One region of the Pantoea sp. X-Soil-TKNS-1279 genome, then DNA from elsewhere that is predicted to be linked to it. Evidence: predicted binding sites of a transcription regulator. Region 1 holds the regulator's gene; each other region holds the start of a gene.

Region 1 (2,272 bases):
ACTCTCCTGAATTTGGGTCAGCAACCTGAGCGCAATCGCGTCTCAAATGGGTTGCCTTTCACATTGTGTCTTGTTTCGGCGAACTTATTTATAAAGTTCAGCAGTCGCGTGGTAGGTGTTGTCATTACGCGCTTCGATCACGCGATAAGCTTTAGCACCTTGCTGGTCTGCTTTTTCGCTCAGTTGCTGATGGATATCCATCGGCGAACCAGCCGTGCCGCTGACACTGATGGTGCCGGCCGGTTGCAGATTCATTGCCTGATCAGCATTAATAGAATCTGCGGCGAAAGCGCCAAATGACAGGGCAGATAGAATGCTCATGGTTGCGATAGTAGTTTTAACTTTCATGATTATTTCCTCGTCTTCTGTTTTTTCTCTTTTTGTTTGGTGTGATTTGCATCACGAAAAGAAGTATAGATCTAATCACTCATGAAATTAATATTCTGCTAATAATGTTTGGTTGTTATTCTTTGTCCTTATGACAACTTTTAATAACTGAGTGTTATAAAAACCGCCTGGTTTCTGCACAACACCTGTTAATTACATGTAAAAACAATGACCTATGTCATTTTATCTTTCTGTGCGAAATATTATGGTTGATCCATCTGGCTGATACGCTGCGAGTGGGGTATATAGCTGATGCTGTTGTGTAAAGCAGTGTAAAATAGCGCTAAAGGTTAAGCAGGATAAAAGGTCCTACCAATTATTGTCGGGCGTGAGAACGGACGAGAATATGCTTAATGTATTGTTTCTTGAGGATTTCTCTTCAAGCGTGACGGCGGGTAAAGGGAATGGCCGAGTTGTTACCGGCAGGTAATCTGCCGGTAGCGGGCAGGGTTTTATAGCTCTTGTTCGAATAACATCAACACAGCGTCATGGAGCTGCTTCACGGTAAAAGCACGCGCGGGGGTAATAAAGATAGTGTCATCACCGGCGATGGTGCCGAGAATGCCTTCGGCTTTACCCAGCGAATCCAGCAAACGGGCGATGAGCTGTGCTGCGCCGGGGCTGGTGTGAATCACCACCAGAGCATCGTTGTAGTCGATATCCAGCACTAAATTTTTCAGCGGGCTGGTCGTGGTCGGCACACCCAGTTCGGCTGGCAGGCAGTAAACCATCTCCATTTTTGCGTTGCGCGTGCGCACCGCGCCAAACTTAGTAAGCATACGAGAAACTTTTGACTGATTGATGTTCTCGAAGCCGTCTTCCTGTAACGCCTGCACAATTTCACCCTGAGAGCTGAATTTCTCTTCTTTCAAGAGGGCTTTGAACGCCTTAACCAGGTCGTCTTGTTTAGATGGGTTTCGCATAGGTTACCAATAAAAAGAGGGATGCGTTGGGCAACAAGCCCATGCAGATAAATGATTATGCATTTAAATGAATTTTTATGCAATAAACAGGTGAGGGGTTCGCCGGGATAACCTGCGAGGGCGGCGATCATAACAGAGATTTACCGCTACGCCAAAATCGCGGCGTGGCGCGCAAAAGCGAAGGTTGCAATGTTGTTATATTATTGAAGTGGTAACAACAAAATGACTGATCATTGCCGACCCCTGTCTTCTGGCTGCGACCTATGATCATTCAGGCGACTTCTGAAGTGTGGATGTCTCGGGAGCCGTATTGCGGCGTCAGTGTTAATAGCGCGACGGGTATTGTCGCTATCGCCTGAGAAGTTGATTAAACTCGTAACCCGATGGAAACCCGGCAGATCTCTGCCCCACCTTAATAAGGAGTCCAGGATGAAAGTTGCCGTTCTCGGTGCCGCTGGTGGTATTGGCCAGGCGCTAGCACTGTTGCTTAAGACCCAATTACCCGCAGGTTCAGCCCTTTCGCTTTATGACATCGCCCCGGTTACGCCGGGTGTGGCTGTGGATCTCAGCCATATTCCTACCGCAGTGAAAGTTGAGGGTTTTAGTGGTGAAGATGCCACACCCGCACTGAAGGGAGCCGATGTGGTGCTGATTTCCGCCGGAGTGGCACGTAAACCCGGCATGGACCGCGCCGACCTCTTTAACGTTAACGCAGGCATTGTTCGTAACCTGATTGAGCAGGTGGCAAGCACCGCACCCAAGGCCTTGATTGGCGTGATCACTAACCCGGTTAACACCACGGTGGCGATTGCGGCAGAGGTGCTGAAGAAAGCGGGTGTGTATGACAAAAACCGGCTGTTTGGCGTAACTACACTGGATATTATCCGCGGCAACACCTTTGTTGCGGCGTTAAAAGGCAAGCAACCCGGCGAGATCGACGTACCCGTGGTCGGGGGGCATTC
Region 2 (2,272 bases), 1.1 Mb from region 1:
TGCGCTGCGCTGTTGCATGTTTCCTCCCGGCAAATTGTGGCGCATTATACGCATTCACTGCTTTGCATCAAGCAAAAATCACACGCGAGGTAATCGTTTGCTCCCGCCTGAGTCAGGGCTGGCCGAGCGTTGCCACCATCACGGCTTTAATGGTGTGCATGCGGTTTTCTGCCTGGTCAAACACAATGCTGTGTGCCGATTCAAACACCTCGTTACTGACTTCCATACCGTCGTTCAGGCCATACTGCTCAGCCATCTGACGTCCCAGCGTGGTTTGGTCATCATGGAACGCTGGCAGGCAGTGCAGGAACTTCACCTGCGGATTGCCTGTCAACGCCAGCATCGCGCTGTTTACCTGATACGGGCGCAACAGCGCGATACGATCAGACCACACGGATTTGTCTTCTCCCATCGAGACCCACACGTCAGTGTAGATGAAATCGGCACCCTGCACGCCGGTGGCGATATCTTCGGTCAGCGTGATTTTGCCACCGGTTTTTTGCGCTGCGATGCGGCATTGTTCCACCAGTTGTTCTTCCGGCCAGCAGCCTTTCGGTGCCACCAGACGCAGGTCCAGCCCGACCATCGCAGCTGCTTCCAGCATGCTGTTGCCCATGTTATTGCGCGCATCGCCAACGTACACCAGCGTCATCTGGTTCAGCGATTTTTGTGGCAGATGTTCCTGCATCGTCAGCAGATCCGCCAGCAACTGAGTTGGATGGAATTCGGTGGTCAGACCGTTCCAGACCGGCACCCCGGCATGTTCCGCCAGGGTTTCCACCAACGCCTGACCATAACCACGATATTGAATACCGTCATACATACGTCCGAGCACGCGCGCAGTGTCTTTCATCGACTCTTTATGGCCGATCTGGCTGCCGCTTGGGCCGAGGTAAGTTACGTTAGCACCCTGATCGTAAGCGGCAACTTCGAAAGAGCAACGGGTACGAGTCGAGTCTTTTTCGAAGATGAGCGCGATGTTTTTGCCTTTCAGGTACTGCGTTTCGCTGGCGTTTTTCTTTGCGTGTTTTAATTCACCGGCCAGTCTTAACAGGTAATCAATTTCTGCTGGGGTGAAGTCCAGCAATCTCAGGAAATGGCGTTGGTTCAGCTGACTCATACAGCGCTCCATGTGGGGATCATAAATGAATTAAAATTCAATCTAACCGTATGAATATGCATTTTCAACCCCGGCGTTAAGAAACTTTCTGTTTTGAGTAGTGGCGCGCGAGGCAGTGTGGGAAAATAATTGCATTCATTGCCGAACATTTTGAGGATATCCCCATGGCATACGAAGCATTGCTGGAAGAACAACGCGAAGAGACGCGGTTGATCATTGATGAATTACTGGAAGATGGCAGCGATCCTGATGCCCTCTACACCATCGAGCACCATCTTTCCTGCAACAATTTTGACTCGCTGGAAAAAGCGGCGGTAGATGCCTTCAAGCTGGGTTATGAGGTGACTGAACCGGAAGAGCTGGAGCTGGAAGATGGCAGCACGGTGATGTGTGTCGACATCCTGAGCGAAGCCGCGCTGAAACCCGAGCTGATTGATGCGCAGGTTGAGCAACTGGTGAATCTGGCGGGCAAATACAACGTAGATTACGACGGTTGGGGCACCTACTTCGAAGACCCGGACGCGGAAGACGAAGATGATGACGGCGACTTCATTGATGATGAAGACGACGGTGTACGTCACTAAAAATGAACGGGCAGCCGCGTTGCTGCCCGTATTTTTTCCCCGCAGATAAAGACATTCATGAATTACGCCCCGCTATTAGAACCTATCCATCAGTTTCTGCATTGCCGCACACCACAGGCGTGGATTGATGAAGCACGCAAGCCGGAAAACCTGACGTTGCTACTCACCGATCATATGGTTTGTGAGTTAAAAGCCGCGCAAACCGCCGTCTGGTTGATTCGTAAATATGTGGCTGACAAGCCGAGTGGTGACGCTATTCTGGCGTGGCTGAAGCCCTATGAAGATTTTATTTTTGGCGAAGATCACGACAGCAACTTTATCAACGCCCACAAAAATCTGACCAAAAGCATCATCGTGCGTAATGAGTTGCCGTGGGCGGATGATCTGGTGGAAAAGATGGTGCTGCTGATTAAAGAAGAGCTGCACCATTTTTATCAGGTCTGGGAAATTATGCAGGCGCGCGGTCTGCCGTATCGCAAGATTACCGCCAGTCGTTACGCCAAAGGGTTGCTGCGTGAGGTCACGACTCATGAGCCGGATACCCTGGTAGATAAGCTGATTTGCGGTG
Region 3 (2,272 bases), 290 kb from region 1:
GGGCAAAGTTGCTGAATAAACGGTGCTTCGGTGCAGTAGTTCACCACTTCTGTCGGCGTACCCAGCAGTTTTTCCACCACTTTCACCAGTTCATGGTCGACCGGGCACTCGTAACCCGGAATCGGCGGATGCAGTTCACCGACGGTCAAACGACCCGGCCAACGCTCACTCACCGGAGCCAGCGCTTCATTCAGCAGACCATCCAGATCACTCAGGGTTAACCCCGGTAACGGTCGAATATCCATATGCAGTTCGCAGCAGGCGCAAATACGGTTAGCGGCATCGCCGCCGTGAATATGACCAAAGTTCATGGTCGGGTACGGAATGGCGAAACCGTCATGGTTATAACGGCTTTTCAGCGTATTACGCAGCTGCATCAATTGGGTGATGGATTCATGCATCAGCTCAATGGCGTTCACGCCGCGTGAGGGATCGCTGGAGTGGCCCGATTGTCCCTGAATACGAATCACATTGGAGAGATGGCCTTTGTGCGCGCGCACTGGTTTCAGCGAAGTCGGTTCGCCGATGATGGCGCAGTCCGGGCGCAGTTGGGTGGATTCAGCGAAGTACTTCGCGCCTGCCATCGTCGTCTCTTCGTCGGCGGTGGCAAGAATGTAGAGTGGTTTGCTCAGTTTGGTCACGTCAACGTCACGCAGCGCATCCAGAATAAAGGCGAAGAAGCCTTTCATATCTGCCGTGCCTAAACCGTAAAGCTTGTTGTCATGCTCAGTCAGGGTAAAGGGATCGCGCGTCCAGCGGCCATCATCGAACGGAACCGTGTCGGTATGGCCTGCTAATAATAAGCCACCCGCGCCGGAACCCGTGCGCGCCAGCAGGTTAAATTTATGCCGTGTACCTGGTACAGGTTGCACTTCAGTATCGAAGCCAAGATCGCGAAACCAGCCCGCCAGCAAATTGATTAAAGTTTCATTGCTCTGATCGAGCGCGGCGTCGGTGGCGCTGATCGATGGTGTGGCAATCAGCTGGCGGTAGAGTTCGATAAAAGGTGGTAATTTTGTCTTCACTGTTGACGGTCCTTGGGTTAGGATGTATCAATATTCATGCATTAATAGTGAATAAAAATACATTAACGTCGTCTGCATGTGAACAGTAAATCTTTGCAAACGGCATCGTGGGCAACGGGGCAAGGCCGCGACCCGGAACGTGTGACTGTAATAAGGTATACAGCCTGATGTTGAATACGCTGATCGTTGGTGCCAGTGGTTACGCTGGCGTAGAGCTTGCCACCTACCTGAATCGCCATCCGCATATGAACATAACCGCTTTAGCGGTTTCAGCGCAAAGCCCGGATGCCGGAAAGTTACTTTCAGACCTGCATCCGCAGTTGAAAGGTATTGTCGACCTGCCATTGCAGCCGCTGAGCGATGCCGCTGAGTGGGCGGATAAAGTCGATGTGGTGTTCCTCGCCACCGCACATGAAGTCAGTCACGATCTGGCGCCGGAATTCCTGAAAGCCGGTTGCGTGGTATTTGATCTCTCCGGTGCGTTCCGTGTTAACGACGGTGCTTTCTACAATCAATATTACGGTTTCACCCATCAACACGGCGACTGGCTGGACAAAGCGGTTTACGGCCTGGCGGAATGGCAGCACGAAAAAATCAAAGAAGCCCAGCTGGTGGCGGTACCGGGATGCTACCCGACCGCCTCTCAACTGGCGTTGAAACCGCTGGTGGAAGCGGGCCTGCTGAATCAAGACCAGTGGCCGGTGATTAACGCGACCAGCGGCGTTAGCGGTGCCGGGCGTAAAGCCAGCGTCACTACCAGTTTCTGTGAAGTCAGCCTGCAACCTTATGGCATCTTCAATCATCGCCACCATCCGGAAATTGTTGCCCATCTCGGTACGCCGGTGATCTTTACGCCGCATCTGGGCAACTTCCCGCGTGGCATTCTTGCTACCGTCACCTGCCGCCTGAAACCGGGCGTCAGCGAACAGGACGTGGCAGAAGCTTTCCATAACGCCTACCACGACAAACCGCTGGTGCGTCTGTATAAGAAAGGTGTGCCTGCGTTGAAAGGTGTGGTTGGCCTGCCATTCTGTGATATCGGTTTTGCCGTGCAGGGTGAGCACCTGATTGTGGTTGCCGCAGAAGATAACCTGCTGAAAGGTGCTTCTTCGCAGGCGGTGCAGTGTCTGAATATTCGTTTCGGCTTCCCCGAAACACTGTCTCTGATTTAACGGGCGAGTAAGTAAACCATGACCAATCCTCTGATTATTAAACTGGGTGGCGTCCTGCTGGATAGCGAAGAAGCG

What was found. Region 1 encodes ArgR, which controls arginine synthesis, uptake and breakdown. Its sites were predicted from a motif close to ANTGAATAAAAATACANT; they were not measured.
Region 2: the regulator ArgR is predicted to act here: its motif matches at 1,145-1,162, upstream of argF (ornithine carbamoyltransferase).
Region 3: the regulator ArgR is predicted to act here: its motif matches at 1,072-1,089, upstream of argC (N-acetyl-gamma-glutamyl-phosphate reductase).

The regions. Positions count from the first base shown of each region.
Region 1 covers NZ_AP035948.1:3,889,436-3,891,707, reverse strand. The annotation lists gene yhcN (peroxide/acid stress response protein YhcN) at 85-348, opposite strand; gene argR (transcriptional regulator ArgR) at 840-1,310, opposite strand; gene mdh (malate dehydrogenase) at 1,740-2,272, shown strand, end outside.
Region 2 covers NZ_AP035948.1:645,819-648,090, forward strand. The annotation lists gene argF (ornithine carbamoyltransferase) at 113-1,120, opposite strand; gene rraB (ribonuclease E inhibitor RraB) at 1,285-1,704, shown strand; gene miaE (tRNA isopentenyl-2-thiomethyl-A-37 hydroxylase MiaE) at 1,762-2,272, shown strand, end outside.
Region 3 covers NZ_AP035948.1:4,184,067-4,186,338, reverse strand. The annotation lists gene argE (acetylornithine deacetylase) at 1-1,025, opposite strand, end outside; gene argC (N-acetyl-gamma-glutamyl-phosphate reductase) at 1,193-2,197, shown strand; gene argB (acetylglutamate kinase) at 2,216-2,272, shown strand, end outside.